3 regions of the Kitasatospora sp. NBC_01560 genome follow, and region 1 is predicted to be linked to each of the others. Evidence: riboswitches for the same ligand, from Rfam matches in the RefSeq annotation. Region 1 holds a riboswitch; each other region holds the start of a gene.
What was found. Region 1 has a riboswitch for S-adenosylmethionine ahead of OH807_RS36700 (ABC transporter substrate-binding protein). Riboswitches for the same ligand answer to the same signal wherever they lie in the genome.
Positions count from the first base shown of each region.

Region 2: it holds a riboswitch for S-adenosylmethionine, as region 1 does, so the genes downstream of both, OH807_RS13010 (aminotransferase class V-fold PLP-dependent enzyme) here and OH807_RS36700 (ABC transporter substrate-binding protein) in region 1, are expected to answer to the same signal.
Region 3: it holds a riboswitch for S-adenosylmethionine, as region 1 does, so the genes downstream of both, thrC (threonine synthase) here and OH807_RS36700 (ABC transporter substrate-binding protein) in region 1, are expected to answer to the same signal.

Region 1 is NZ_CP109364.1:8,580,963-8,590,886, reverse strand. Features, by position in the region: gene OH807_RS36725 (serine hydrolase domain-containing protein) at 13-1,317, opposite strand; gene OH807_RS36720 (hypothetical protein) at 1,536-2,372, opposite strand; gene OH807_RS36715 (dipeptide ABC transporter ATP-binding protein) at 2,936-4,711, opposite strand; gene OH807_RS36710 (ABC transporter permease) at 4,704-5,714, opposite strand; gene OH807_RS36705 (ABC transporter permease) at 5,715-6,794, opposite strand; gene OH807_RS36700 (ABC transporter substrate-binding protein) at 6,791-8,431, opposite strand; SAM riboswitch class IV at 8,680-8,789, opposite strand; gene OH807_RS36695 (NUDIX hydrolase family protein) at 9,063-9,584, opposite strand; gene OH807_RS36690 (glutathione S-transferase C-terminal domain-containing protein) at 9,764-9,924, opposite strand, start outside.
Region 2 is NZ_CP109364.1:3,037,465-3,047,388, reverse strand. Features, by position in the region: gene OH807_RS13040 (cytochrome bc complex cytochrome b subunit) at 1-1,384, opposite strand, end outside; gene OH807_RS13035 (Rieske 2Fe-2S domain-containing protein) at 1,381-2,451, opposite strand; gene OH807_RS13030 (c-type cytochrome) at 2,448-3,257, opposite strand; gene OH807_RS13025 (heme-copper oxidase subunit III) at 3,442-4,062, opposite strand; gene OH807_RS13020 (hypothetical protein) at 4,460-4,885, shown strand; gene trpD (anthranilate phosphoribosyltransferase) at 5,039-6,115, shown strand; SAM riboswitch class IV at 6,223-6,340, shown strand; gene OH807_RS13010 (aminotransferase class V-fold PLP-dependent enzyme) at 6,391-7,770, shown strand; gene OH807_RS13005 (Lrp/AsnC ligand binding domain-containing protein) at 7,786-8,067, opposite strand; gene OH807_RS13000 (rhomboid family intramembrane serine protease) at 8,109-8,891, opposite strand; gene OH807_RS12995 (hypothetical protein) at 9,093-9,353, shown strand; gene OH807_RS12990 (NYN domain-containing protein) at 9,748-9,924, shown strand, end outside.
Region 3 is NZ_CP109364.1:4,386,803-4,396,726, reverse strand. Features, by position in the region: gene OH807_RS19165 (trehalose-6-phosphate synthase) at 1-1,285, opposite strand, end outside; gene OH807_RS19160 (glucosyl-3-phosphoglycerate synthase) at 1,324-2,361, opposite strand; SAM riboswitch class I at 2,510-2,645, shown strand; gene thrC (threonine synthase) at 2,663-3,943, shown strand; gene OH807_RS19150 (ubiquitin-like small modifier protein 1) at 3,997-4,275, shown strand; gene OH807_RS19145 (cold-shock protein) at 4,857-5,060, shown strand; gene groL (chaperonin GroEL) at 5,374-6,996, shown strand; gene OH807_RS19135 (hypothetical protein) at 7,093-7,452, shown strand; gene OH807_RS19130 (DUF4031 domain-containing protein) at 7,449-7,718, shown strand; gene OH807_RS19125 (hypothetical protein) at 7,699-8,367, opposite strand; gene OH807_RS19120 (PadR family transcriptional regulator) at 8,449-8,829, shown strand; gene OH807_RS19115 (hypothetical protein) at 8,826-9,803, shown strand; gene OH807_RS19110 (copper homeostasis protein CutC) at 9,859-9,924, shown strand, end outside.

The DNA of each region.
Region 1 (9,924 bases):
TGCCGCCCGGGATCAGATCCGGGTGTCCTCCACCACCGGCACGCGGGCGTACCCGGTGCCGCCGCTGCCGCCGTCCTCCCACGCACCGGACGCCGGCGCGCGCAGGGCGGGGGCAGCCGCCGGGGCCGGCGTCTTACCGCAGAAGGCGGGCTCCAGCACGTTCATCAGCCCCTGGGTGACGGCGCCGTTGTTGGAGGCGTTGGCGAACACCACCACGCTGCGCCGGCCGTCGGGGGTGACGAAGCTCTGCGTCTGGAAGCCCTGGACGATGCCGCCGTGACCGAGGACGTTCCCGCAGGAGAGCGCGATCTGCCGGAGCCCGAGCCCGTAGCTCACCTTCGCCGTGGGCGTGGGGAGCACGCTGGTCATCTGCTTCAGGGAGTCGTCCGAGACGAGACCGCCGGCGCCGCCCGCGAGCAGCGCGGTGAGGAAGCGGTCCATGTCGGCGGCGGAGGAGATGACCCCACCGGCGCTCCAGAGCCAGGAGGCGGTCTGCTCGGTGGAGTCCAGCAGCGGCTTGCTGCGGTCGTCGTTGGTCAGGTAGCCGGTGACGTGCGGGCCGGCGATCCCCTGCTCGGGCACCACGAAGGAGGTCTGCCGCAGGCCCAGCGGCTCGATGACCTCCTCGCGCAACACGTCCGCGTAGGGGCGCCCGGTGAGGTGCTCGATCGCGAGGCCCATCAGCACGTAGTCGGTGTTGGAGTAGGAGTACTTGCTCCCGGGGGTGTACTGCACCCCGTGCCCGACCGAGAGTGCCACCAGCTCCTGCGGCGAGTAGACCTTGGTGCGGATGCGCGCCTCGAAGGCGGCCGTGGTCTCCTCGCCGGCCTGCTCCAGCAGGTCGTTGGTGTGGTCGTAGACGCCTGCGCGGTGCTCCATCACCTGCCGGCCGGTCATCGCCCAGCCCTCCGGCAGGGTGCCCTGCGGGAGGTAGTCGCGCAGCGGCTTGTCCAGGTCGATACGGCCCTGCTCGGCGAGGCGCAGCACGAGCACCGAGGCGAACATCTTGCTGTTGCTGCCGACCCGGAAGCGCCGGTCGGCCTTCATCGGCGTGCCGTCGAGGTCGCCCTTGCCGACGCTCAGTGACCAGCCGGCCTCGCGGCTCCCGTGGTCGCGGATCACGGCGAACGCCCCCGGCGCGCCGGCGGTCAGGGTGCCCTGCAGGGCCTTCCGCACGCCCGCCGTGTCCGGCGCCGGCGCGCCGGTGGCGGCGGCCGGCACCGGCTGGGCGGCGGCCGCGGACACGCCGACCCCGCTCACCAGTACCGCACCTGCCGCGGCCACCGCGGCCGAACGTGCGAGTCCGATCTTCACCATTGGGGAGCCCCCTGCGTCTGTGTCGTCGCGCGCAGAGATCCTGCGCGGACCAAGATCCTATCTCGTGAACACGACAAGACCTGACAGCCCGTCACCCGCGGCGGGCCGAACGGCGCAGGTGGGGGCGGGTGCGCGGCCAGGGGGCGGGGGCGGGGGCGGGTGCGCGGCAAGGGGCCGGCGTGCGGCCGCCGGGCGGGTGCGCAGCCGGGGAGCGGGGCTCAGCTCCGCGGCGGCCCGGCCAGGAACCGGTGGAGCGAGGCGGCCGTGGCGGCGGCGAACGCGGCCCGGGCCGGCTCGTCGATCCGGTCCAGCGAGAGGTAGGGGTTGAGGTCCTCCAGCTCGACCAGGAGCAGCTCGCCCTCCGGTGTGCGGCAGGCGTCGACGCGCTGGATGCCGTGGTCGAGGGTGTTCCACTCGACGAACCGGCGGGCGAAGGCGAGGTCGGCCCCGGTCGGCTCGTAGCGCTCCAGCACCCAGCGCCGGTCCGGGTCGGGGGCGTACAGGGCGTACTGGAAGGCGTCGTCGACGAAGAAGAAGGACACCTCGTAGCGGAAGTCGATGCGCGGCTGCACCAGGATCTCGCCGTACGCGAGGGCGGGCAGCCGCTCCGGGGCGACGAACTCCAGGCCGATCGAGTCGGCGCCGGCCTTCGGCTTGACGGCGTACTGGGCGGCCTCCGGCAGCCGGTCGAGGTCCTCGGGCCGGTCGACGGTGGGGATCACCGGGTAGCCGGCGGCGGTGAGGTCCAGCAGGTACTGCTTGCCGGCCATGTCCCCGCACCCGGAGAGCGGGTTGTAGACCCGCGTGCCGCGCGCCGCCGCCGCGCTCCGGAAGGCCTCGTACTGCTCCTGGTAGTGCAGCACCGGGCCGCTGTTGCGGACCACCACGGCGTCGAAGGCGTCCATCAGCGCGACGGCGTCGAGCGGGTGGCAGAGCGCGAGGTCGAAGTCCGCGCGGAGCCGGGCGGTCAGCTGGATGTCCTCGTCGCAGTAGCGCCGGCCGCGGGCCTGGTAGGCGAGGTCGGTCACGAACAGAACGCGGGGGCGGGCGGGCACGGTGCATCTCCTCGGTCGGCGGCCACCAACCTACCCACGATCACGGGCCGGCGGGAACCCGTCGCCGCAGATCAGCGCCCCTGCGACCGGGCCGCACCGGCCGCGGCGGGCGACTGCCCGGAGCGCGCCGGCGGCCGGCACCCGGCCCGGCCGGCGGGGCCGGTCCGCCGCTTCGGCGGTGCCCGTCGAGGCCGCTCGCCCTCTCGGCCCGGTTGTCATGACTGAAACACCGTCCGACCGGGCATACCGTCAGTAGCCCACCGATGGGCCCGGTTGAGACTCCCCCACGAGCGCAACCGGGCCCCAGGCCGGCGACCGGGCCTGGACGTGACTCCCCCCACGGAGTGGCGACCAGGCCCGCATGGTGTTCAACCAGCGACACGCAGCGTACATGTCATCTCCACGTAGCGCTACCGTGCCGTCCGCGGGGCTTCCCCCGACGCCCCGGGCGCGGTCGGCCGGGCCGCCCCGGCGGGCAGCCGAACGGCCCGGCGGACACTGCCCGCCGGGCCGCTGAGCAGCGCGGATGCCGCCCGACCCGCGCTCGCGCGGGGTTGCTCCCGTCAGGCGCCCACCGGGCTGCGGTCCCGGCGCGCCTGCCGGATCGGGTCGGGCACGGGCAGCGCGGCGACCAGCCGCCGGGTGTACGCGGCTCGCGGCGCGCCCAGCACCTCGGCGGCGCTGCCCGCCTCGACGATCCGGCCGCGGTGCAGCACGGCGACGCGGTCCGCCACCTGCTGGACCACCGCCAGGTCGTGGCTGATGAACAACGCGGCGAAGCCCAGCTCCCGCTGGAGCCGGACGAACAGCTCCAGCACCTTGGCCTGGACCGAGACGTCCAGCGCCGAGGTCGGCTCGTCGGCGATCACCAGCTGCGGGCGCAGGGCCAGCGCCCGGGCCAGCCCGGCGCGCTGGCGCTCGCCGCCGCTCAACTCGTGCGGGTGGCGGTCACCGTAGGCCCGGGGCAGCTGCACCGACTCCAGCAGCGCGTCGACCTCCGCCCTGACCTCCCGCCGGCCGAGCTCGCGCCGGTGGACCACCAGCGGCTCGCCCACGCACTCGGCGATCGTCAGCAGCGGGTTGAAGCTGGTCGCCGGATCCTGGAAGACGAACCCGAGCCGGCCCGCCCGGCTGCCCGCCGTCGACCGGCGCGCCCTGCGCAGTCGCCCCCGGGCCGCCAACGGCTCTCCCAGCACGTCGAGTTCGCCCGAGCTGACGCCGGCCAGCCCGGCGACCGCGCGGCCGATGGTGGTCTTCCCGGAGCCGCTCTCGCCCACCAGGCCGAGCACCTCGCCGGGGCGGATCTCGAAGCTGACGCCGTCCACCGCCCGGAAGGCCTTGCTCCCGAGGCGCGCGGGGTAGTCGACGGTCAGGCCGGCGGCCCGCACCACCGGCGCCACGGCAGCGGCGTCACCCGCACCGACGGCGTCCGGACCGGCGTCACCCGGACCGACAGCGCCACTGCTCCGCACACTCCCGGAGCCCCCGGGGCTCGCGGCAGTCCCGGCAGTCCCGGCAGAAGGCGGCACTGCCGAGGTCTCGAAGACGGGCACGGCCGCGAGCAGTTGCCGGGTGTACGGGTGCTCCGGCGCGGCGAACAGCGTCCGCACCGGAGCCTGCTCGACCACCCGCCCGTCCCGCATCACCGCCACCCGGTCGGCCAGGTCGGCCACCACGCCCATGTTGTGCGTGATCAGCAGGATCGCCGTGCCGAAGTCCGTCCGGCAGCGGTGCAGCAGTTCGAGGATCTCGGCCTGCACCGTGACGTCCAGCGCGGTCGTCGGCTCGTCCGCCACGATCAGCCTGGTGCCCAGCGCCAGCGCCATCGCGATGACGGCCCGCTGCTTCTGACCGCCGGAGAGCTGGTGCGGGTAGTGGTCCACCCGGACGGACGGCTCGGGGATGCCGACCTTCTCCAGCATCTCGATCGCCCTGGCCCGCCGCTCCGCCCGCGTCCCGCTCCCGTGCGCCCGCAGGCCCTCGGCGAGCTGCCAGCCGATCGTGAACACCGGGTTGAGCGCGGTGGACGGCTCCTGGAAGACCATGGCGGCGTGCGAGCCGCGCAGGGCGCGCAGCCGGGCGCGCGAGGCCGTCAGGACGTCCTCCGCCGGCTCGGCCGAGCCGTCCCCCAGGAGCACCCGCCCGCGGGTGGTGGCGGTGGCGGGGAGCAGCCCGAGGACGGACTTCGCCGTGACCGTCTTGCCGCTGCCGCTCTCGCCCACCAGGGCGAGCACCTCGCCGGGCGCCACCGTCAGGTCGACGCCGCGGACGGCGGGCTCCTGGCCGGCGTCGGTGCCGAACGACACGTGCAGGTCCTCGATGCGCAGCAGGTCAGTCATCCCCGGGGCCTCCGTCCGGTCGTGCGGACCGGTCGGGGGTGCGCCCCTCGTCCGGCGTGCGTCCCCGGCCGGGGCGGCGGCGCAACCTCGGGTCGGCCAGGTCGGTCAGGCTCTCGCCGAGCAGGGTCGTCCCGAGGACGGTGAGGACGATGCCGATCCCGGGCGGGACGGCCGTCCACCAGATCCCCGATGTCACGTCCGCCACCGAGCGGTTGAGGTCGTAGCCCCATTCCGCCGCGGAGTTGGGCTCGATCCCGAAGCCGAGGAAGCCCAGGCCCGCCAGCGTGAGGATGGCCTCGGAGGCGTTGATGGTGAGGATCAGCGGCAGGGTGCGCACCGAGTTCCGCAGCACGTGGTGGAACATGATCCGCCACGTACCGGTGCCGATCACCCGGGCCGCCTCGACGAAGGGCTCGGCCTTCACCCGGGCCACTTCGGCGCGGACCACCCGGAAGTACTGCGGCACGAAGGCCACGGCGACCGAACAGGCCGCCGCGCCCAGGCCGCCGACCAGGCTCGACCGGCCGCCGCTGATCACGATCGACATGACGATCGCCAGCAGCAGCGAGGGGAAGGCGTACATCGCGTCGGCGAGCCCGACCAGCAGCCGGTCCAGCCGCCCGCCGAGGTAGCCGGAGACGAGGCCGAGCAGCACGCCCGCGACCACCGGGAGCAGCAGGGCGGCGGCGATGATCTCCAGGGCTGTCCGGGTGCCCCAGAGCGTGCGGGAGAGCACGTCGTACCCGGCGATGGTGGTGCCGAGCAGATGGGAGCCGCTCGGCGCCTGCTGCGAGCCGAACAGCTTCTGGCCCTCGCCCAGTTGGGCGTAGCCGTAGGGGGCGAGCAGCGGGGCGAACACGGCCGCGAGGAGGAAGAGGCCGGTCAGCGCCGCCCCCGTCAGCAGCATGACGCGCTGCAGTCCGACGCTGCCGCGCACCCCGGTGGGGAGCGGGAGCCGCCGGCGCGGCACGGGGGCCGGCCGGGTGAGCAGGTGGTCGGCCACTCAGTACCTCACTCGGGGGTCGATCAGCGCCGCGACGACGTCGACGAGGAAGTTGGTCACCGCGACGACCACGGCGAACACCGCCACGATCCCCTGCACCGCCGTGAAGTCACGGGCCGTCAGATAGTGGGCGAGCTCGTAGCCGAGACCCTTCCACTCGAAGGTGGTCTCGGTGAGCACCGCGCCGCCGAGCAGGCCGGCGATCTGCATCCCGAGCACGGTCACCACGGGGATCAGGGCCGGCCGGGTGGCGTGCCCGGTCACCAGCCGGAACCGGCCGACGCCGCGGGAGCGGGCCGCCTCGACGTAGTCGGCGGAGAGCGTGCCGATCAGGTTGGTCCGGACGAGCCGGAGCAGGACCCCGGCGACGAGCAGCCCGAGCGCGACGCTGGGCAGCACCGCGTGCGCCAGCACGTCGGTGACGGCCGACCAGTCACCGCTGCGCAGCGCGTCCACCAGGTACAGCCCGGTGCTGCTCGACCGGTCCTGGAGCTCCAGTTGGACGTCGATGCTCGCCCGGCCCGAGGCCGGGAACCAGCCCAGCCCGACCGCGAAGACCAGCTTCAGCAGCAGCCCCAGGAAGAAGACCGGGGTGGCGTAGTTGAGGATGGCCAGCAGCCGCAGGGCCACGTCCGGCGCGCGGTCGCGGTAGGAGGCGGCGACCATGCCCAGTGGCAGGCCGACGACCAGCGCGACGAGCAGCGCGAAGCCGGCCAGCTCGACGGTGGCGGCACCGAAGGTGCTCAGCACCTCGGAGACCGCGCGGTTGTCGGTGGCGGTCGTGCCGAAGTCCCCCGTGAGCACGGCACGCAGGTAGTCCAGGTACTGGCTGAACAGCGGGCGGTCGTAGCCCGCCTGGTGCAGTTTGGCCTGGAGCTGCTCGGGGGTCAGGCGGTCGCCGAAGGCGGTGGTGATCGGGTCTCCGGTGGCGCGCATCAGGAAGAAGACGACGCTGACCAGGACGAGCACGGTGGGGATGATGAGGAGGAAGCGGACGATCAGGTAGCGGGCGAGACCGTACCCGGCGGCGCCGCCGGCCGAGCCGACGGCGCCGGAGGTTTCCTGCGCGTGGACGGTCACTTCTTCGAGAGCTCCGCCCAGCGGAACTGGTAGGCGCTGGTGAGCTTGTCCGGCACGCCGGCGATCCCCTCGCGGGTGACGATCGCGGTGGAGCCCTGGAGCAGCGGCACCAGCGGCACGGCCGCGGCGGTCGCCTCCTGGGCCTGCTGGATCAGGGTGGTGCGCTTGGCCGGGTCGGTCTCGGTCTCCTCCTGCTTGATCAGCGCCCGGACGGCGGGGTCGTCGTAGGCGTTGTTGACCCAGTTGTTGTCGGCGTAGAAGGAGGCGAGGTAGTTGTCGGCGTCGAGGTAGTCCGCGTACCAGCCGAGCTGGTAGAGCGGGTACTGGTCGGCGACGCGCTCCTTGCCGTACTGGGCCCAGGCGGTGGACTGGAGGTTCACCTTGAACAGGCCGGTGGCCTCCAGCTGGGTCTTGATCAGTGCGTACTCGTCCGCCGAGGAGGAGCCGTAGTGGTCGGTGTTGTACTGGAGGTTCAGCGCGACGGGGGTGCTCACCCCGGCCGCCGAGAGCCGCTGGGCCGCCGCGGCCTTGTCCGGACCGCCCTGCTTGTCGCCGTAGAGCGCCTTGAGGGCGGGGGTGGCACCGGTGATGCCGTCGGGGACGGAGGTGTAGAGCGGCTGGAAGGTGTTCTTGTAGACCTGGGAGGCGAGCTGGGCCCGGTCGACGGAGTCGGCCACGGCCTGACGGACCGCCAGCGCCTTGGCCGGGTCGGCCTGTTGGGTGGCGGAGCCGAACGGCTGGGTCTTCAGGTTGAAGACGATGAACCGGATGCCGTTTCCGGAGCCGGTGTGCACCACGACGCCCGGCTTGGTGGAGAGGTCCTGGAGGTCCGTGGTGGGCAGGGTGCGGTAGACCGCGTCGATGGTGCCCTGCTGGACGTCGAGCTTGAGGTTGCCGGCGTCCGTGTAGTACTTGAGCTGGATGTTCTTGGTCTTCGCGGCGCCGAACAGGCCCTGGTAGGCGGCGTTCGCGGTGAACGAGACCAGCGAGTTCTTGTCGTAGGTGCCGATCGCGTACGGGCCGGACCACGGCTTGGCGGAGACCACGGCAGCGTCGTCGAGGATCTTGTCGGCGGGGAACACCTGCTCGTCCACGATGTAGCCGGCCGCGGTGGAGAGGATCTGCGGGAAGAGCGTGTCGTTGGCCGACTTGAGGGTGAAGACGACCTTCGCCGGGTCGGTGGCGTCCACCGACCGAAGGTTGTACAGCAGCGAGGACGGGCCGTTCTTGTCCGCGATCCCGAGCTGCCGGTCGAAGCTGAACTTGACGTCGGAGGAGGTCAGTTCGTGCCCGTTGGCGAACTTCAGCCCCGGCTTGAGGGTGACGGTGTACGCGTTGGGGCCGGTCAGCTCGACCGCGGAGGCCAAGTCCGGTGAGACGTCCGAGGAGCCGTTCTTCGCGGTGAGCAGCGTCGCGTAGACCTCGCTCTCGATCGTCCCCGAGCCCGCGTCCCAGGAGCCCGCCGGGTCGAGGCCGGTCACCTGGTCCGTGGTGCCGATGGTGATGGCCTTCGCCGAGCTCCCGCCGGCGCCGGTCGTGCTCCGCGCACTGGTGCAGGCCGTCAGGGCCACCAACGTCGCCGTGCCGACGGATATCACACCGATGCCGCGAACGGCCGAAGTTCTGAAGGATGACATGGGAGTTCTCTGCTTCCGCGCGCTTGATGGACGCGAGCACGCCGGGGCCGCCGGACGGGTGGCCGGGAGCCGGGCAGGGTGCGCTCGCGTGGGAGGTCGGTCACTGGGCCCGGACGGCCGACGGCCGTCCGGAGGCGGTCAGTGACGACAGAGCGCGCTGGACACCAGCAGCAGATCGATGTGGCGGCGGCGGAAGAACCCTGCCATGCCGACCTCCTGGTGTGTGTGACCCCGGCCCGTGGCCGGTGCAATCGCGCTTGCGGAACGGAACGTCCACCGAGCCTTCACCTGGAGCACCCCACCGCGTCAGGGGGTTGCCGTCCGGCCAGCCAGGGCTTGAACACCGGAACTCGTGGCGCGCTGGAACCGTAGATCAACAAGTTCCCCGGCGTCAATGCCTGTTGGAGGCGCCCGCGGAAGAGTGACCACACCGACACCTGATCAGGGGGTGGTCCCGGGCGGGCGCACGCTCCTCCGCGCGGCGGTGCCGGGCCGACCGACAGTGGCTCAGGGCGCGGCGGAGGGTGCCGAGAAGGGCAGGGCGGAGGGCGCAGAGGAGAGCACGGTCGCGGTCACCCGGCGGCGGCCCCCGGCCGGGTGCGGCCCCGGCCGGGCGCGCCGCCGGGCCGGGTCAGCAGCCGACGTGGGCGAGGGCCCGCTTGAGCAACGCCCCCTGCCCGCCCGGCATGTCCTGCTGCACCAGCGGCGAGGCGGCCTCCGCCGGGCTGAACCAGACCAGGTCGAGGGCGTCCTGACGCGGCCGGCAGTCGCCCGCCACCGGAATGATGTAGGCCAGGGACACCGCGTGCTGGCGGGGGTCGTGGAACTCGGTGATGCCCAGGGTCGGGAAGTACTCGGCCACGGTGAACGGCTGCAGGGAGGCCGGGATCCGGGGCAGCGCCACCGGGCCGAGGTCCTTCTCCAGGTTCCGCAACAGGGCGTCACGGACCCGCTCGTGGTGCAGCACCCGGCCGGAGACCAGCGTGCGGCTGACCGTCCCGTCCGGGCCGATCCGCAGCAGCAGTCCGATCTGGGTGACCTCACCGGTGTCGTCGACGCGCACCGGCACCGCCTCGACGTACAGGATCGGTATCCGGGCGCGGGTGGTCTCCAGTTCCTCGGGAGCGAGCCAGCCCGGCGTGGTTTCCGTCATGTCAGACATTGGGCGATCGTACGTTCCCGGGGCTCCCCCGTGCTGACGCCCCGCCCGGCGGAGCAGGCAACGCCCGCCGTTCCCGTGCCGATCCGCCGCACCGCCCACGCCCGGCCGGTGCCCCCGCGGCGCGGTGCCCCGGGACGCACCGCACCCCCGGGGCACCGCCGGCCCGGGCCTCAGACGGTCTGCGGCCGCTCCGCCGGGGCGTTCCAGTCGGGCACCTCGGCGCCGGGTGTGCTGAAGGTGGCGAAGTCCGTGGTGCTGCCGAACGCCTTCTGCTGGTAGAGGTCGCGCGCGTAGGCCCACAGGTGCGGGTACTCGGCGAGGCCGGGGTTGA
Region 2 (9,924 bases), 5.5 Mb from region 1:
CGTGCAGCACCTTCTCCTTGTCCCGGCGCTGGAGGCCGAGGCACCAGCGCTTGGTCACGATGAAGGTGAGGACCGGCACCACGAAGAAGCCGACCCGGACGGCGTACGTGACGTCGTTGAGCGACAGGTGCAGGTGGGTCGCGAAGAGGTCGTTGCCACCGGCGACCAGCAGCACCAGGTACAGGCTGATCCAGGCGGCGCCCAGCCCGGTGCGGACCGGGGCGTTGCGCGGGCGGTCCAGGATGTGGTGCTCGCGCTTGTCACCGGTGACCCAGCCCTCGATGAAGGGGTAGGCGGCGATGGAGACCAGCACCAGCGGGAAGACCACCATCAGCGGGATGAACACACCCAGGTTCAGGGTGTGGCCCCAGAGGCCGATCTCCCAGCCCGGCATGACGCGGATCAGGCCCTCGGAGAAGCCCATGTACCAGTCCGGCTGGGCGTCGGTGGACACCTGGTCGGGGCGGTACGGGCCGTACGCCCAGATCGGGTTGATCGAGGCGACCGCCGAGATGACGGCGATCAGACCGAAGACCAGGAAGAAGAAGCCACCGGCCTTGGCCATGTAGACCGGCATCAGCGGCATGCCGACGACGTTCTTCTCGGTCTTGCCCGGGCCCGCCCACTGGGTGTGCTTGTGGTAGAAGACCAGGATCAGGTGCGCGACCAGCAGGCCGAGCATGATGCCCGGGATCAGCAGGACGTGGATGGTGAAGAACCGCGGCACGATGTCGTGGCCGGGGAACTCGCCCCCGAACAGGAACATCTGGATGTAGGTGCCGATCAGCGGCGTCGCCAGGACGGCGCCCTCCATGAACCGGATGCCGGTGCCGGAGAGCAGGTCGTCGGGCAGCGAGTAGCCGAAGAAGCCGTCGAACATGCCCAGGACCAGCAGCAGGAAGCCGAAGACCCAGTTGATCTCGCGCGGCTTGCGGAACGCACCGGTGAAGAACACCCGGAGCATGTGCACGAGCATCGCGGCCACGAAGACCAGGGCGGCCCAGTGGTGGATCTGGCGGATCAGCAGACCGCCGCGGACCTCGAAGCTGATGTCGACGGTCGACTTGTACGCCTCGGACATCGAGATGCCCTTGAGCGGGATGTACGACCCGTCGTAGATCACCTCGCCCATCGAGGGCTTGAAGAAGAGCGTCAGGTAGACACCCGTCAGGATGATGATGACGAAGGTGTAGAGGCAGATCTCGCCCAGCATGAAGGACCAGTGGTCCGGGAAGATCTTCCGCAGGTTGGCCTTGGCGAGGGAGTAGATCCCCAGCCGGCCGTCCGTCCAGTCAGCGGCCTGTTCCCACTTGTTCGCGGGCTTGGCGCGGGTGCTGGCCGGCTTGGAGGCGGCACCGGAGGTGGTGCTGCTCGCGCTACTCATCGAGCACGCTCCCAGTAGCTCGGGCCGACGGGCTCGTCGAAGTCGCCGGTGGCGACCAGGAAGCCCTTCTCGTCAGTGGTGATCTTCAGCTGCGGCAGCGGGTGGCCGGCCGGGCCGAAGATGACGCGCGCGCCGTCCGCCAGGTCGAAGGTCGACTGGTGGCAGGGGCAGAGCGCGTGGTGGGTCTGCTGCTCGTAGAGGCTGATCGGGCAGCCGACGTGGGTGCAGATCTTGGAGTAGGCGAGGATGCCCTCGAAGCCCTTCTCCCGCGACTCGTCGTCCTTGATGTCCTCCGGCGCGATGCGCACCAGCATCAGGGCGTCCTTGGCGATCTGCTGCTGGAAGTCCTCGTCGTGGACGTGCAGCCCCTCGGGCATCGCAAAGGTCAGCGACCCCTGGATGATGTCCTCGGCCTTCATCGGCAGGTTGGTGTTCATGTTGATCAGCTGCAGCGGCTTGGCCGGGGTGGCCTCGATCCAGCCGGTGTGCTCCAACTTGTCCTCGGGCAGCGGGCCCAGGTCGCGCAGCAGCACGACACCGGAGAGCGGCACCAGGGCCATCGAGCCGATGAGGGTGTTGCGGATCATCTTGCGGCGGCCGAAGCCGGACTCCGCGGCGCCGGTCCGGAACTGCTCGATGACGTCGTTGCGGACCTCGTCGTCGGCCTCGATCGGGTGACGCTCGGCCGGGATCTCGTGGTCCGACATCAGGGTGCGGGCCCAGTGGACCGCGCCCGCGCCGATCATGAACAGCGCCACGCCCAGGGTCAGGCCCAGCGCGAAGTTCAGCGCGCTGATGTGGCCCAGCGGGAAGACGTAGACGATCTTGTCCGGGTCGATGGCCACGTAGGAGGCGATGAAGCCCACCGTCGCGAGCATCGAGACCACGAACATCAGCGAGACCTGGCGCTCCGCACGCTTGGCGGCCCGCTCGTCGATGTCGGTGCGACGCGGTTCGTGGGCCGGCAGGCCCGGATCGGCGAACGGATCGCCGTGGGCGGCCACCTCGTGGTGCCCGGCGGAGCCGTGGGACTCCGGAAGCTTCTCTTCTGACATGTCCTGGCTCATGACTTCTTGGCCTTGGTGGTGTGGGCGGCGACCCAGATCGCGACCGCGATGAGAACGCCGAGACCGAAGATCCAGCCGAACAGGCCCTCGGTCACCGGACCGAGGCTGCCGAGCGTGAGACCACCGGGGTTCGGCTCATCGTTGGTGGTGTGGCGGACGAAGGCCACGATCTGCTTCTTCTGCTCCTCGGGCATGGTGGTGTCCGGGAACGACGGCATGTTCTGCGGGCCGGTCTGCATGGCCTCGTAGATGTGCTTGGGGTCAACGCCTTCCAGCGACGGGGCGTACTTGCCCTTGGTCAGGGCACCGCCCTGGCCGGCGAAGTTGTGGCACTGGGCGCAGTTGGTGCGGAACAGCTCGCCGCCCTTGGAGATGTCCTCCGGGTTGGTCGAGGTGTACTGCTCCTCGGTCGGGATGACCGGACCGGGGCCGAGCGAGGCGACGAAGGCGGCGAGCTGGTCGATGTCCGCCTGCGAGTAGATGTTCTTCTTGCGCGGCACCTGGGCGCCGGGCTGCTGGGCCGGCATGCGGCCGGTGCCCACCTGGAAGTCGACCGCGGCGGAGCCGACGCCGACGAGGCTGGGACCGTCGCTGCTGCCCTGGCCGTTCAGGCCGTGGCAGGAGGAGCAGCCCACGGCGAAGAGCTTCTTGCCCTCATCGATCGCGAGCGACTGCGCGGCGACGTCGGCCTGCGCCTTGTCGGCGGGCGCGAACGCGGCGTACAGCCCCCCGGTTGCCGCCAGGGCGAGAAGTAGGACGACCAGCGCCGCCAATGGGTGGCGCCGTCGTGCGGAGAGCTTTTTCACGGAATAACCCCGGTGTCAGGATCTGGTCGACTGGTGGGTGCACCCGGCGGCCGGTCTGGCCGGCACGAGGCTGCCTGTCTAGGGCTGCGCGCGCGGTCGGTCGGTGGGAGCGGCACCGGCAAAGAGGCCCCTCGCCGGTGAGGGCGGGGCCCCGGGGCCGGTGGCCAGCGACCTGATCAGCTGGTTACTTGATCAGGTAGATGGTCGCGAACAGGCCGATCCACACGACATCGACGAAGTGCCAGTAGTACGACACCACGATGGCGGCGGTGGCCTGCTCGTGCGTGAAGCGCTTGGCTGCGTACGTCCGTCCCAGGACCAGCAGGAAGGCGATCAGACCACCCGTCACGTGCATACCGTGGAACCCGGTGGTGAGGTAGAACACCGTGCCGTACGGGTCGGAGGACAGCGAGAGGCCGTCCTTCTTGACCAGCTCGGTGTACTCGAAGATCTGGCCGCCGATGAAGATCGCGCCCATCACGAAGGTGATGACGAACCACGAACGGAGCTTCTTCACGTCCCCGCGCTCGGCCGCGAACACGCCGAGCTGGCAGGTGAGCGAGGAGAGCACCAGGATCGTGGTGTTGACCGAGGAGAAGGGCACGTTGAGCGCGTGCGCCTTCTCGGTCCAGAACTCGGCTCCCTTGACGGAGCGGAGCGTGAAGTACATCGCGAAGAGGGCCGCGAAGAACATCAACTCGGAACTGAGCCAGACGATCGTTCCGACGCTGACCATGTTCGGCCGGTTGACCGATCCGTGCGCGTGCCCGGTTTCTACTGCTGTTGCTGTCGCCACGACGGACATTATGTCGGTCCCTTATTCCGTCTTCACGCCGGGGGGTCTCCCTCGGAGTGTCCGGTGCGTGCGGTATGCCCCCCTGGCACCCGACGGAGCGTCCGGACCGGCACTGAGCAGCGGCGTGTCCCTTTTCTGACGGTTCTTAGAGGGCCCCTTCGACCCCTCTGCCCTGCGTGTCGCTACACCCCTGCGGGGTGGGTGGGGAGTAAAGGGAGGAGCCATTCTGTCGGCCGTACGGGTGGACCGCGCCTACGGGGGTGACGGCGGGTGCTCCGGGCGGGTGAGTCACGGGCGCGGCGGCTTGAGAAGGATCGGGCGGTTGGGGCTCGGCGGCGGGTGATCGGGAGTAGCATCCGGGATGAGGCGAACGTGGTCCGGATCACACTTCGAGGGAGCAGGGCCCATGGCGTACACAGCCGACGAGACGCTGACCGTTCTCGTCTACAGCCACGACCGCAACACCCGCGAACAGGTGCTGACGGCGCTCGGACGCCGGCCCGCCGAGGACCTCCCGGAGCTGTCCTACCTGGAGTGCGCGACCACCCCCGCGGTGCTGAAGGCACTGGAGAAGGGCGGAGTGGACCTCTGCGTGCTGGACGGTGAGGCGGTGCCGGCCGGCGGGCTCGGGCTGGCCCGGCAGCTGAAGGACGAGATCTACGGCTGCCCGCCGCTGCTGGTGCTGATCGGCCGGCCGCAGGACTCCTGGCTGGCGGCCTGGAGCCGGGCGGACGCGGCGATCTCCCGGCCGGTGGACCCGGTGGCGCTGGCCGAGGCCGCCGCCGTGCTGCTGCGGGCCCGGCTGGCGAAGCGCACGCCCGCCGCCGGCTAGCCGCGGCCCGGCGCCGGACGGCCCGGCGGCGCGGGCGTCTCAGTACGAGAGAAAGATCGGTTGCGGCGGGACGGCGGCGTCCCGCCGCTCGATAGGCTGGCTCCCATCCCTACGGACATCCCTCCGGGGATCCGACACGAGCTGGAGTCAGCCATGGTGAACGTGAACCCTGCGAACGGCGGCCAGGACCCCGTGCAGGTGGTCCGCACCTGGCCGGACATCCTGGCGGCGCTGCTGCGGGGCGAGGACCTCGACCAGGACGCCGCCTCGTGGGCGATGGACCGGATCATGAGCGGGGAGGCCTCCCCGGCCCAGGTCGCCGGGTTCATGGTGGCGCTGCGGGCCAAGGGCGAGACGGTCGACGAGGTGGCCGGCCTGGTCGACGCCATGTACGCGCACGCCGAGCCGCTCAGCATCCCCGGCCCGGCCGTGGACATCGTCGGCACCGGCGGGGACCGGGCGAAGACCGTCAACATCTCCACCATGTCGGCGATCGTGGCCGCCGCGGCCGGCGCCAAGGTGGTCAAGCACGGCAACCGGGCCGCCTCCTCGGCGAGCGGCTCCTCGGACGTGCTGGAGAAGCTCGGCATCCGTCTCGACCTCTCCGCCCGGCGGGTCGCCGAGGTGGCCGAGGAGGTCGGGCTCACCTTCTGTTCCGCCGCGAAGTTCCACCCGTCGATGCGGCACGCCGCCACCGCGCGGCGCGACCTCGGGGTGCCGACGGCGTTCAACATCCTCGGCCCGCTGACCAACCCGGCGCGGGTCACCGCCCACGCGATCGGCTGCTTCGACACCCGGCTGGCCGGGCTGATCGCCGGCGTCCTGGCCCGGCGCGGTGCCCGCGCCCTGGTCTTCCGGGGCGACGACGGCCTGGACGAGCTGACCATCACCACCACCTCGCGGGTCTGGATCGTGGCCGGCGGTGAGGTCACCGAGACCACCTTCGACCCGACGGAGGTGGGCATCGAGCCGGTCGGCATCGAAGCGCTGCGCGGCGCGGACCCGGCGTACAACGCGGAGGTGGCCCGCCGGCTGCTGGCCGGCGAGCGCGGGCCGGTGCGCGACGCCGTCCTGCTGAACGCCGCGGCGGGGCTGACCGCGCTGGACCTCACCGACGCGCCGCTCGCCGAGCAGCTGGCGGCGGGCATGGAACGGGCCGCGGCCGCCATCGACTCGGGCGCCGCGCAGGACGTCCTGAAGCGCTGGTCGGAGGCGACCGCCCAGGCCTGAGACGGCCGTTGGGGGCCCGCGGGGGCGCACTCCGCGGGCCCCTGCCGTTGTCCGGATGGCGGACCGGTGTTTGACCACCCGACGGACGCGACCTAGAGTCTTGGCCAGGTCATGAGTGACAGCACAAAGCCCCAGCTGGCTGTCCGGCAACCCTCCGTCCGTGGCGGGGTGCCCTGGGTGAGGACCGGGTCCCGCGGCAAACCGTCCGCGTGGCAAGCGCGGACGCCGGACGAGACGTACTCCCGGGGTCCTTTCCCCAGAAGGAGTGCATCCCCATGTCCCTCGCCACTGAGATCTGCGCCCCGCTCGCCGTCCTCGGCCACGACGTCCAGGTCCCGCTCGCCAGCGGTGAGAAGGTCGGCTACGCGGCCCTCGACTACGCCGCCAGCTCCCCGGCGCTCCAGCGCGTCTGGGACGACGTCGCCGCCTACGCCCCGTACTACGGGAGCGTGCACCGCGGCGCCGGCTACCTCTCCCAGCTCTCCACCGACCTGTTCGAGCAGAGCCGCCGCACCGTCGCCGACTTCCTCGACCTGCGCGACGGCGACCAGGTGGTCTTCACCCGGGCCACCACCGACTCGCTGAACCTGCTGGCCGGCGCCGTCCCGGCGGGCACCCGGGTGTTCGCCTTCGAGACCGAGCACCACGCCTCGCTGCTGCCCTGGGCGCACGCCGGCCTGGAGGTCACCTACCTGCGGGCCCCGCGCTCGCGGGAGGAGGCGGTCGCCGCCCTGGACGCCGCGCTGGCCGGGGCGCCCGAGGGCCCCAAGCTGCTCTGCGTCACCGGCGCCTCGAACGTCACCGGCGAGCTCTGGCCGGTCGCCGAGCTGACCGCCACCGCCCACCGGTACGGCGCCCGCGTGGTGCTGGACGCCGCGCAGCTCGCCCCGCACCACCGGGTCTCGGTGCGCGAGCTCGGGGTGGACTGGATCGCCTTCTCCGGCCACAAGATCTACGCGCCGTTCGGTGCCGGGGTGCTGGCCGGCCGCGCCGACTGGCTGGACGCGGCGGAGCCGTACCTGGCGGGCGGCGGCGCCACCCGTACCGTGGCCCGGGAGACCGACGGCTCGGTGGCCGTGCAGTGGCACACCGGCCCGGCCCGGCACGAGGCCGGCTCGCCGAACGTGATCGGCGCCTACTCCATCGCCTCGGCCTGCCGGGCGCTGACCGAGGCCGGCTGGGACGCGCTGGAGGCCCGCGAGCAGCAGCTCGTCGCCCGGCTGAAGGCCGGTCTGGCGGAGGTCCCGGAGGTGAAGGTGCTCAACCTGTTCGGCGCCGACTCGGCCCGGGTGGGCGTGCTCTCCTTCGTCGTCCAGGGCTGGAACAGCTCGCACTTCTCGGCCGCGCTCTCCGCCGAGTACGGCATCGGGGTGCGCGACGGCCTGTTCTGCGCGCACCCGCTGGTGCGCACGCTGCTCGGCGACGAGGACGTGGCGCCGTCCGAGTGCGGCGCGCCGGAGCCGTCGCTGCCGGGGGAGCGGAGCCTGAACGCCATCCGGGTCAGCTTCGGGGCCGGCACCCCCGACGAGCACATCGAGCGCTTCCTGACCGCCGTGCGCGAGCTCGTCACCGACGGCGCGGCCTGGAAGTACCGCAACGAGGGCGGCCGTTGCGTCGCCACCGTGGAGGTCGCCCGGGGCCGGCGCGAGGGCTGAGCGCCCGGCGGGCGGTCAGCCGTCCAGGCCGAGCGCGAAGGCGGCCTCCAGGTCGTGCTGGGAGTAGGTGCGGAAGGCGATCTGGGTCTCGGTGTGGGCCACGCCCGGGACCTTGTTCAGCCGGCCGGGGATCACCTCGGCGAGGTCGTCGTGCCGCCGCACCCGGACCATGGCCACCAGGTCGTACCCGCCCGTCACCGAGTAGACCTCACTGACGCCCTCGATGGCCGCGATGGCCTCGGCGATCTCCGGGATGCGGTCGACGCTGGTCTTGATCAGGACGATGGCGGTGATCACTGTTCGGGCTCCTTTGTGAGGTGCCGCCAGGGTATCGGGCGTCAGCCGGACCGTCGCGGGGGGCGGGTGGCCAGCGTGCAGGCGTACAGGAAGCCGGCCGAGAAGCCGATCACGTGCACCAGGTACGCGACGCCCGGCCCGGCCGAGTGCACCGACCACCACTGCAGGGCGAACCAGAGGCCGAGCACCAGCCAGGCCGGGAAGCGCAGCGGAAGGAAGAGGAGCAGCGGGACGAGCGTGGTCACCCGGGCGCGCGGGTGCAGCCGCAGGTAGGCGCCGAGGACGGCCGAGATCGCACCCGAGGCGCCGATCAGCACCCGGGTGGAGTCCGCCGAGTGCGCCTCGGCCAGGGCGAAGCCATAGGTGGCCAGCGAACCGGCGGCCAGGTAGAAGAGGGCGAACCCGGCCCGGCCGAGCCGCTCCTCCACGGTCGGGCCGAAGACGTACAGGAAGAGCAGGTTGCCCAGCAGGTGCAGCCAGCCCGCGTGCAGGAACAGCGCGCTGAGCACCGCGAGGGCCGGGTGCTTGCCCGGGGTGGGCGCCGCCGGGCAGCCGGGCACCGGATCGGGCGCCTCGGCGAGCTGGGCGGCGGTGAGCGGGCGTCCGGCCAGCAGCTCGGCCGGGACGGCACCCCAGCGCTGCTCGTACCGCTGCTCCGCGCAGACCCGCTCCTGCCCGCGGCCGTACAGCGGGTTGAGGCCGGCGGCCGGGCCCAGCAGGAAGACCAGGACGTTGAGCGCGATCAGCGCGTAGCTGACGGCCGGGACGGGCGCGGCCGGGCGGCCGCCCCGCGCACCGGTGTGGTCGAGGACCGGGATCGCCATGCGGCCAAGCATCCCTCCGCCCGGCACGGCCGGCACCGGGCTTACGGCAGGTGGGCTAGGGCGCCGAAGGTCGCGACCGGTGGCCGGTGCGGTTGCCTCAGGCAATAGGCTTGGGGCGGGCATTCCCGCCTCCCGCCGCCGACGCCGGGGCTCCGGGGGGAGCGCCTGCGCCCACCCAGGGACCACCCGAGAGGACCCCCGATGACCGTCCCCGCCCTGACCCCCGAGACGCGCTGGCGCTGCACCCTGTGCGGCAACCTGACCCGCTTCGACGTGACCCGGTCCGCCCGGGTCACCGAGTTCCTGCACTTCGACCTGGCCGGCGACTCCGAGGTGGAGGAGACCGAGGTCCACAGCGAGACCGTCGAGTCGGTGCGCTGCCGCTGGTGCAACGCCGTGGACCAGGTCGAGCTGGTGGCCCGCCCGGGCGCCGAGGACACCGAGGCCCCCGAGCAGGCTTGATGCCCGGCCCGTGCGGCGGGCGGCGGCGCGCGGCGCGGCCGCCCGCGGCACGGGACAATACAGACAGAGCGCACGGAGCGTGACGACGAGGGCGGCCGCCGACGGCCGTACCCGCTGGACCAGGATCGGAGCCGAGGACGTGGTGGACGCAGCGAAGGAGCCCGCCGGGCCGCAGGGGCGGCAGCCCGCTGTGGACGGGCGCGCGCCGGACGCGGCCGAGGCCGAGCCGTCCGGCACCGCAGCCCCCGCCGAGGCGGCCCCCGGCGGGCCGGTGGCGGGCGAGGAGTCCGGCGGTGACGAGCCGGCGGAAGCCGGTGCCGACGGCGGGGCGGACGCGGCGGACGCGCCAGGCGGCGGCTCCGGCCGAGCCGGGCAGCAGGTCGCGGAGAAGCCCGTGGAGAAGGCCGTGGAGAAGCTCGACCGGCCGCTGCCGGAGGGGGTGCGTCGGCGGGTGGTGGGCCTCGCCGCCGACGCACTGGGAGGGTTGCCGCCCGGCGAGCTGCCGCAGACGCTCCGCCAGTACGCCAAGTTCACCCCGGCCCGGCGCGCCAAGTACGCGGCCACCGCGCTC
Region 3 (9,924 bases), 4.2 Mb from region 1:
CGAACGCGCCGGCCTCGCGGGACAGGACGAGGGCGCAGCCGTGGTCGGAGACCACCGGCACCTCCTTGGCGACCAGGTTCATGCCGTCCCGGATCGGGTTGACCAGGGCGACGTCGGCCAGCCGGTAGGCGGCGAGCGAGCGCGGGAAGTCGTCGTCGACGTGCAGGATCAGCGGCTGCCAGCCGGGGGTGGCGAACTCCTCGTTGATCTCGGCGGCGAGCCGCTCGACCTGCTCGGTGTAGGCGCGGTACTCGGCGAGGTCGGTCCGGGACGGGTACGCGAAGGCGATGTGGACGACGCGGTCCCGCCATTCGGGGCGGGTGCGCAGCAGGTGCCGGTAGGCCTGGAAGCCGCGGACGATGTTCTTGCTCAGCTCGGTGCGGTCGACCCGGACGACGGTGCGCCGGCCGCCGACGGCCTCGCGGAGCGTGGCGAGGCGCTCGTCGACGTCCGGCCGGTGGGCGCGCTCGCGCAGGAAGTCGGCGTCGGCGCCGAGCGCGTGCACGCCGAGGCGGGTGGTCCGGCCGGCCAGGGTGACGGTGAGCGCGGTGCGGTCGACGGTGGCGCCGAGCAGCTGCTCGCAGCAGTCGGCGAAGGACAGCGCCCAGCGACGGGTGAGGAAGCCGGCCCGGTCGGCGCCGAGGATGCCGGTGAGGACGGCCTCGGCGACGTCGTCGGGCAGCAGCCGGAAGTACTCGGGCGGGGCCCAGGGGGTGTGCGAGAAGTGGCCGATCCGCAGGTCGGGCCGGGCCGCGCGGAGCAGCGCCGGGGTCAGCGACAGGTGGTAGTCCTGGACCAGCACGGCCGCGCCGGGGGCGGCCTCGGCGGCGAGCGCGTCGGCGAAGGCGGCGTTGTACTCCGTGTAGGCCTGCCACTCGGTGCGGAAGCCGGCGTCGAAGGCGGGCGCGGTGGGGGTGGCGTAGAGCAGGTGGTGGACGAACCAGAGGGTGGAGTTGGCCACGCCGTTGTACGCGCGGGCGAAGGTCTCCGGGTCGATGTCCAGCATCCGGACGGCCTGTCCGCCGACGTCGTGGCCGGCCCGGTCGAGGCGCCCGTCCGGCGCCTCCCGGGCGGCCCGGCGGTCGGCGTCGCCGAGGGCCGCGCAGACCCACACGGCGTCGGGGTCGTCGATGGCGGAGAGCCCGGAGACCAGGCCTCCGCCGCCGCGGCGGAGGGTCAGTGTGCCGTCGTCCGCCGCGCTGAACGACACCGGTCCGCGGTTGGAGGCCACCAGGACGGTGGCGGCGCCGGTCTGACTCGAACGCTCGGTCGTGTGATCGCCCATGGTTGGTACGTTGCCGTGGGTCCGGGGTCGCAAACCCGTCACCGGGGGAGGTGACGGGTCACATACTCGGGAACGGTGTGCATCGGCGGCCGTTCCAGCGCGCCGACCGGGTGGGTGTGGGCGGTGAATGCCCCGGTCTCCGGGTCGCGGGTGTACTGGGTGAGCAGCGGGTGCACCAGATCGGCGGAGGCCTTGAGCCGGTGGGAGCGGTCGAGCCGTTCGAGTGCCGTGCGGTAGATGGTGGCGGCCATCCGGCCGAGGGCCTGGCCGTCCTGGTGGCGGTGGTGCCGGACCCCGACGTCGACCTGGGCGAGGGCGTCCAGCCCGGCCGTCTCCAGGGCGTCGACCAGCAGCCCGAGCTCGACGCCGTAGCCGGTCGGGAACGGGAGCCGTTCGAGCAGGGAGCGGCGGGCCGCGTACTCACCGCCGAGCGGCTGGACGAAACCGGCGAGTTCCGGCCAGTGCAGGTTGAGCAGCGGGCGGGCGACCAGCTCGGTGACCCGGCCGCCGCCGGACGGGACGACGGTGCCGTCCCCCGCCGGGCCGCCCGTGGACACCTCCAGCGGCCGGTCGTACATGGCCTTGACCAGCTGGATGTCCGGTTCGGTGAGCAGCGGGCCGATGATGCCGGACACGAAGGCGGGGTCGAACTCGCGCAGGTCGGCATCGACGAAGCAGACGATCTCGCCGCGGGTGACGAGCAACGAGCGCCAGAGCACCTCGCCCTTGCCGGGGGCCGCGGGCAGCCGGGGCAGGATCTCGTCGCGGCGCACCACCCGGGCGCCGGCCGCGGCGGCCGCGGCGGCGGTGCCGTCGCTGGAGCCGGAGTCGACCACGACCAGTTCGTCGACCAGCGGCAGGCGCTCCATCAGCTCCCGGCGGACGGTGCGGACGATGTCGCCGACGGTGGCCTCCTCGTCCAGGGCGGGCAGCACGACGCTGACGGTGCCGGCCCGGCCGGCGGCCCGCTTGGCGTCCAGGAGGGTGCGCACCGGACGGTCGGCCGCGCTCCACGAACGGCGGCGCAGCCAGGACGCCACCGGTGGGAGGAGCTCGGGGGTCGGGTCGGCGGGCACGGGTCTCTCCTCGGCGGATCGGGTGGGACGGACCATCTCGCGTGGCGGACGGTCCCGTTCAGGGTTGACGCCTTCGGATACAGTCTTCGTACAGCGGCCGGACCTTCGCACGCCGGGGTCACCGCTGAGCAGGACCACAACTTCACAGAGCTCATCCAGAGGGACTGAGGGAACGGCCCGTTGACGTCCCGGCAACCTTCTCGCACGGCAGGCGTTCTCATGCCCCGGCGGGACAGGTGCCAATTCCGGCCTGTGGCGCGCCCGCGTCACGGGGAAGATGAGGAGAGAGGCCTCCGCCATCATGGCTATCGACACCGTTGCACCCGCATCCGTTGACCTCGGCCCCGCCGCCGCGCTGTCCTGTCGCGAGTGCGGCACCCGGTTCCCGCTCGGCCCCAGCTTCGCCTGCGTGGAGTGCTTCGGGCCGCTGGAGATCTCCTACGAGTTCGGCAGCGAGTCCGCCGAGGAGCTGCGCAAGCGGATCGAGGCCGGTCCCGCCTCCATCTGGCGCTACGCGCCGCTGCTGCCGGTGCCGGCCGACGTCGCCTCGAAGCCCAACCTGAACCCCGGCTGGACCCCGCTGGTCAAGGCGGACAACCTGGGCCGCGAACTCGGCTTCACCGCCCAGCTGCACATCAAGGACGACTCGGGCAACCCGACGCACTCGTTCAAGGACCGCGTGGTGGCCTGTGCCATCGAGGCCGCGCGGGCGTTCGGCTTCACCACGCTGTCCTGCTCGTCGACCGGCAACCTGGCCGGCGCGGTGGGGGCGGCGGCGGCCCGGGCCGGCTTCAAGTCCTGCGTCTTCATCCCGCACGACCTGGAGCAGGGCAAGGTCGTGATGGCCGGCGTCTACGGCGGCGAGCTGGTCGGCATCGAGGGCAACTACGACGACGTGAACCGCTTCTGCTCGGAGCTCATCGGCGACCCGGCCGGCGAGGGCTGGGGCTTCGTCAACGTCAACCTGCGCCCCTACTACGGCGAGGGCTCCAAGACGCTGGCGTACGAGATCTGCGAGCAGCTGGGCTGGCGCCTGCCGGAGCAGATCGTGATCCCGATCGCCTCGGGCTCGCAGCTGACGAAGATCGACAAGGGGCTGCAGGAGCTGATCCGGCTCGGTCTGGTCGAGGACCGCCCGTACAGGATCTTCGGCGCCCAGGCCGAGGGCTGCTCGCCGGTGTCGGCGGCGTTCAAGGCCGGCCGCGACGTCATCCGGCCGGTCAAGCCGGACACCATCGCCAAGTCGCTGGCGATCGGCAACCCGGCCGACGGCCCGTACGTGCTGGACATCGCCCGCCGCACCGGTGGCGCCGTCGAGGACGTGACGGACGCCGAGGTGGTGGACGCGATCAAGCTGCTGGCCCGGACGGAGGGCATCTTCGCCGAGACCGCGGGCGGGGTCACCGTCGGGGTGCTCAGGAAGCTGGTCGAGACCGGTCAGCTGGACCCGTCCAAGGAGACCGTCGCGATCAACACCGGCGACGGCCTGAAGACGCTGGACGCCGTCTCCGACGCCGGGATGACCGCCGTCATCCGCCCGACGCTGGCCTCGTTCCGCGACGCGGGCCTCGCGTCCGACTGAGCACCGCCGCCACCCCCGCACCGCCGCCACCCCCGCCGCAAGGAGAAGCCCCCATGAGCGCCAACGTCCGCATCCCGACCATCCTGCGCACCTACACCGGCGGCGCCGCCGAGGTGGCCGCCGAGGGCGCCACCCTGGGCGACGTCATCGCCGACCTGGAGAAGAACCACGCCGGGATCGCCGCCCGGATCCTGGACGACGCCGGCAAGCTGCGCCGTTTCGTCAACGTCTACGTGAACGACGACGACGTGCGTTTCGCGGAGGGCCTGGCGACCGAGATCAAGGACGGCGCGAGCGTTTCGATCATTCCGGCGGTGGCCGGCGGCTGCTGAGCCGCCCGGGAGAACTCCCGCCCGCCGCACCGGCCGCCCGCGGGCACGGAAATTCGATTTCCGTGCCCGCGGGCGGCCGCTCGCATTCCGGCGGGAATATTCACCGGTCCGGGCGGAGTAGAGTGGGGTCCGGCCGGGAATAGGCTCCCCCCTTCTCTCGCCCCGGCACTCGGATCCTTCTGCGCCCCGTACGGCCGGTGTCTGTCCGGCCGATGAGACCGGCGCCCGGTCCGCCGACGTGAAACATGTCAGGCAGATGTCAGAATTCTCGCGGGGATTTGGGTAATTCGTCCGCTATGTCCGGCGGGAATTGCGGAGTTCCTCACCATTTCACCCGTGCTGTCCCTCGGTGCCCCGGGGGAATTCCCGGTGGAGGACCCTGTTGCAGAGGGCGTCGGTCCGGATACATTCAGCCGCGGTCGACGCAATCGCCCCCTCATCGGACGACTCCGGTGCTCTCGGCGGGGATTGTGGCGTGCACGGCTGCGCCCAGGGGGGGTTCCCCGGGCCGGCCTCAACCAGACCCGGGCCCGCGACCTGCGGGCGCGTGAAGGGCCAGCACAGCACTAGGGGAGTTCGGAATGGCTCAGGGCACCGTCAAGTGGTTCAACGCGGAGAAGGGCTACGGCTTCATCGCGGTCGACGGTGGTGCGGACGTCTTCGTCCACTACAGCGCGATCCAGATGGACGGCTACCGCACCCTTGAGGAGGGCCAGCGGGTCGAGTTCGAGATCTCTCAGGGGCAGAAGGGCCCGCAGGCGGACATGGTCCGCGCGGCGGTCTGACCTTTCCGGCACCCAGGAGTTCGGCTCGGCCCATCGGCTGGTGCACCTCTTGCTTGGCGAGGGGCCCGTGCGACACGCGTCGTGCGGGCCCCTCGTCGTGTCCGCGGCGGCTCGCGGGTCGCCCCTCGGGCTTGCACTCGCCCACCGAGAGTGCTAATCATTGGCGTTAGCACTCACAGCGTGAGAGTGACAGCGGACCGGGTCGGTGAGGCCCCCGGGAGCGGTAGGGGAAAGGACCCCCGCACACCAGGGCCGTCCGTCGCGGGCACCCCTTGGTCCGAGCAGTCGACCGTGTCCCGGAGGACCACTTCTGATGGCCAAGATCATCGCCTTTGATGAGGAAGCTCGCCGCGGCCTTGAGCGTGGCATGAACCAGCTCGCCGACGCGGTGAAGGTCACGCTCGGCCCCAAGGGCCGCAACGTCGTGCTGGAGAAGAAGTGGGGCGCCCCCACGATCACCAACGACGGTGTCTCCATCGCCAAGGAGATCGAGCTCGAGGACCCGTACGAGAAGATCGGTGCGGAGCTCGTCAAGGAGGTCGCCAAGAAGACGGACGACGTCGCGGGTGACGGCACCACCACCGCCACCGTGCTCGCCCAGGCTCTCGTCCGCGAGGGTCTGCGCAACGTCGCCGCCGGCGCCAACCCGATGGCCCTGAAGCGCGGTATCGAGAAGGCCGTCAAGGCCGTCTCGGACGAGCTGCTGGCCCAGGCCAAGGACGTGGAGACCAAGGAGCAGATCGCCTCCACCGCCTCCATCTCGGCCGCCGACACCCAGATCGGCGAGCTCATCGCCGAGGCCATGGACAAGGTCGGCAAGGAAGGCGTCATCACCGTCGAGGAGAGCAACACCTTCGGTCTGGAGCTTGAGCTCACCGAGGGCATGCGCTTCGACAAGGGCTACATCTCCGCCTACTTCGCCACCGACCTGGAGCGGATGGAGGCGACGTTCGAGGACCCGTACATCCTCATCGCCAACTCCAAGATCGGCTCGGTCAAGGACCTGCTCCCGCTGCTGGAGAAGGTCATGCAGAGCGGCAAGCCGCTCGTCATCATCGCCGAGGACGTCGAGGGCGAGGCCCTGTCGACCCTGGTCGTGAACAAGATCCGCGGCACCTTCAAGTCCGTCGCCGTCAAGGCCCCGGGCTTCGGCGACCGCCGCAAGGCCATGCTCGGCGACATCGCCATCCTCACCGGTGGCACCGTGATCTCCGAGGAGGTCGGCCTCAAGCTGGAGAACGCCGGCATCGACCTGCTGGGCACCGCCCGCAAGGTGGTCATCACCAAGGACGAGACCACCATCGTCGACGGTGGCGGCGACAGCGACCAGGTCGCCGGCCGGGTCAACCAGATCCGTGCCGAGATCGAGAACAGCGACTCGGACTACGACCGCGAGAAGCTCCAGGAGCGCCTCGCCAAGCTGGCCGGCGGCGTGGCCGTCATCAAGGCCGGCGCGGCCACCGAGGTGGAGCTCAAGGAGCGCAAGCACCGCATCGAGGACGCCGTCCGCAACGCCAAGGCCGCTGTCGAGGAGGGCATCGTCGCCGGTGGCGGCGTCGCCCTGCTGCAGGCCTCGGTCGCGTTCGACAAGCTGGAGCTCGAGGGCGACGAGGCCACCGGCGCCAACATCGTCAAGGTCGCGCTGGAGGCCCCGATCAAGCAGATCGCGACCAACGCCGGCCTGGAGGGTGGCGTCGTGGTGGAGAAGGTGCGCAACCTCCCCGCCGGTCACGGCCTGAACGCCGCCACCAACGAGTACGTCGACCTGGTCGCCGCGGGCATCATCGACCCGGCCAAGGTCACCCGCTCCGCGCTGCAGAACGCCGCCTCCATCGCGGCGCTCTTCCTCACCACCGAGGCCGTCATCGCCGACAAGCCGGAGAAGGCCGCCGCGGCCGCCGGCGGCGGCATGCCGGGCGGTGACATGGACTTCTGATCCTGACGGATCGGGCAGTCTTCGTCCGCACGGGCGGTTCCCCTCGGGGAGCCGCCCGTGCGGCGTTGTCCGGGCGGGATTGGGGAGAATGGACGGATGGCTTCCGCTGATGACATCGAAACCGCCCTGCACAACGCCCGGGCACTGATCCTGGCCGACCTGACCGCGAAGGACGTCGCGGACGCCGCCGTGGTGTCGCTGGTCGAGGCGGCCGTGACGCACCGCCGCTGGTGGCTGGAGCAGTGGCCGGACGGCACCGAGTACGTGCTCGGGCTGGTCGCCCAGGACGTCCAGGACGCGCTGCTGGAGGAGTACGGCCGCTGGCCGCTCTGCACCTCCTGCGCGGCGGACGGCGATCCGCACGCGCTCGGCGTCGAGCCCGAGCTCGGACCGGACCCGCACTGGGTCTGCGGCAAGGAGGGCGCGGTCGTCGCTCCGGTCGGCCGGCTCGCGTGATCCTGGTCGACCCGCCGGACTGGCCCGGCCACGGCCGCTTCTGGTCGCACCTGGTCAGCGACGTCTCCTACGAGGAGCTGCACGCGTTCGCCGAACGGCTGGGCGTGCCCGCCCGGGCCTTCGAGCGCGACCACTACGACCTGCCCGCCCACCGGTACGCCGACGCCGTGGCGCTGGGCGCCCGGCCGGTGAGCAGCCGGGACGTGGTGGCCCGGCTGACCGCGGCCGGGCTCCGGCGGCGGAAGGTCAGCCTTCGAGTGCCGTGAGTTCGGCGGCCAGGTTGGCCCGGGCGGGGGCGTCGAAGCGCTCGCGGGCCGCCGGGGTGCGGTAGAGCGCGGGGAGGGCGAGCAGCTGCCGCAGGATCGCGGCGCGTCCGGACCGGAAGTCCGGCTCGGGGACGAAGGCGTACTCCTCCCGCACGGCGGCCGCGTACGCGGCGTACGCCCGGGGGTCGCCACCGAGCACGGCCAGGTCGGCGTCGCAGAGCACGGCGCCGTCGCGGTCGCCGGGCTCGGGGTGGTGGGTGACGGTGAGCCGGACGAGCCGGGCGACCTCGGCGGTCCGCGGGCCGGGCAGGCCGGCCTCGGTGAGCGCCCGGACGGCGAGGGCGGCGCTGCGTTCCTCGTTCTCGGAGCGGTCCGGCCGGTAGACGGCGTCGTGGAACCAGGCGGCCAGCCGGACGGTGTCCGGCGCGTCCGCGTGCCCGTCGAGCGCGTCCAGGTGGCCGAGTACCGCCCGCAGGTGGTCGGTGGTGTGGTAGCGGCGCTGCGGCTCGGCCCAGCGGCGCAGCAGGTCGCGTCCGTAGGGCTCGGGGTCGGCGGTCGCGCCGCACCGGCGGAGCAGGGCGGTCCAGTCGGCGAGCAGGTCGGCGTGCGGATCGGCGGGGGCGTCGGGATCGGCGGGCGTGTTCGGCATGGGCTCATTCTGGCCGTTGCGGTCCACCGGTCGGCGGGTTCCACTGGACCGCATATGCAGATTGACGATATATGTAGTCCCATGACAGAACGTGCCATGCAGGAGCCGACCCTGCTTCTGCTCACTGCACTGGCCGACGCGCCCAGACACGGCTACGCGCTGATCCAGGAGATCGACGCGATCTCCGACGGCCGGGTCCGGATGCGCACCGGCACGCTGTACGGCGCTCTCGACCGGCTGCTCCAGCAGGGCCTGATCGAGGTCGCCGCCGAGGAGATCGTCGACGGCCGGGCCCGGCGCAGCTACGCGCTGACCGATGCCGGGCGCGATGCACTGACCACCGAGGCGGAGCGCCTGCGCGCCGTGGCCTCCGAGGCCGAGCGCCGGCTCTCCAAGGTGCGCTCGGTGCTGCGGGGGCGGTCGACGACGGACGGAAGGACGACGGGGGGAGATTTCGCATGACCACACCGCTGATGACCCGACCGACGACGGTCGCACCGACGGTCGCCCTGCGGGCGGCGCTGCAGTTCTACCCGGCCCGCTACCGCCGGGAGCGCGGCGAGGAGCTGGCCGCGGTGTTCGCCGACACCACGGCCGAGGCCGGCCGGCCGGCCGTTGCCCGGGAGGCCGTCGACCTCGCGCTCTACGGCCTGCGGGTGCGGCTCGGCCTGACCTCGGCCTCGGTCGGCGGGCAGGTGCTGGCGCTGGCCGCGCCGATGATCGCCGGGGCCGTGGTGGGCGCCGCCCTGATGCCCTGGGTGACCGACGCCGACGCCGTCACCTGGCGGCTGACCTGGGACCGGTCGGTCGTGGCGTACGCGGGGCTCTTCGTCCTGCCGGTGGCGGCGCTGCTGCTCGTGGTGGCGGCCCTGCTGGGGCGCTGGAGGGCCGCGCGGGTCACCGCGCTGCTGGCGGCGCTGCCCGGGCTGACCGGGCTGGCGCAGGCCGTCCGGCCCGGGGGCGTCGACTGGTGGTGGGCGGGGTACGTGGGTGCGTCCGCCATGCCGTTCGCGCTGGCCGCGCTGCTGCTGGCCGCCGCACCGGGGGAGCTGCTGCCCCGGCCGACCTGGCGGACCGCCGGTCTGGTGCTGGCCTCGGTGGCGGGGGGCGGACTGCTGGCGGCGGTCCAGCGCTGGGACGACACGCTCTTCCCGGTGGATGTCCAGTGGTTCGTGCTGCTGCTGCTCGCCCCGCTGCTGCTGACCTTCACCGCCCTGCGCGGACGGGTGGCACCGGCCGCGGTGGGGGTGGCGGTGCTGACGCTGACGGCGGCGGCCGGCCTGTTCAACATCTGGCGCGAAGCGGGCGGGGTCTCGCGGCTGCTGCCGGTGACGGCGCCGGTGGTGCTGGTGCTGCTGCTGGCCGCGGCGGTGCTGCGCCGGTCCGGTGCCGGCAGGGGTTCCGAGGTGCGCGGCAGCGCGGCCCGCAACGGCTGACCGGAACGGCCGCCGGGGCTCGCCGGGGACTTCCGGATGTGGCAGGCTGTCTCATATGTCTAGACCAATTTTCGAAGTCATCGCGCTGACGCCCCAGGACGCCCAGGCCGCCGAGTCGGGC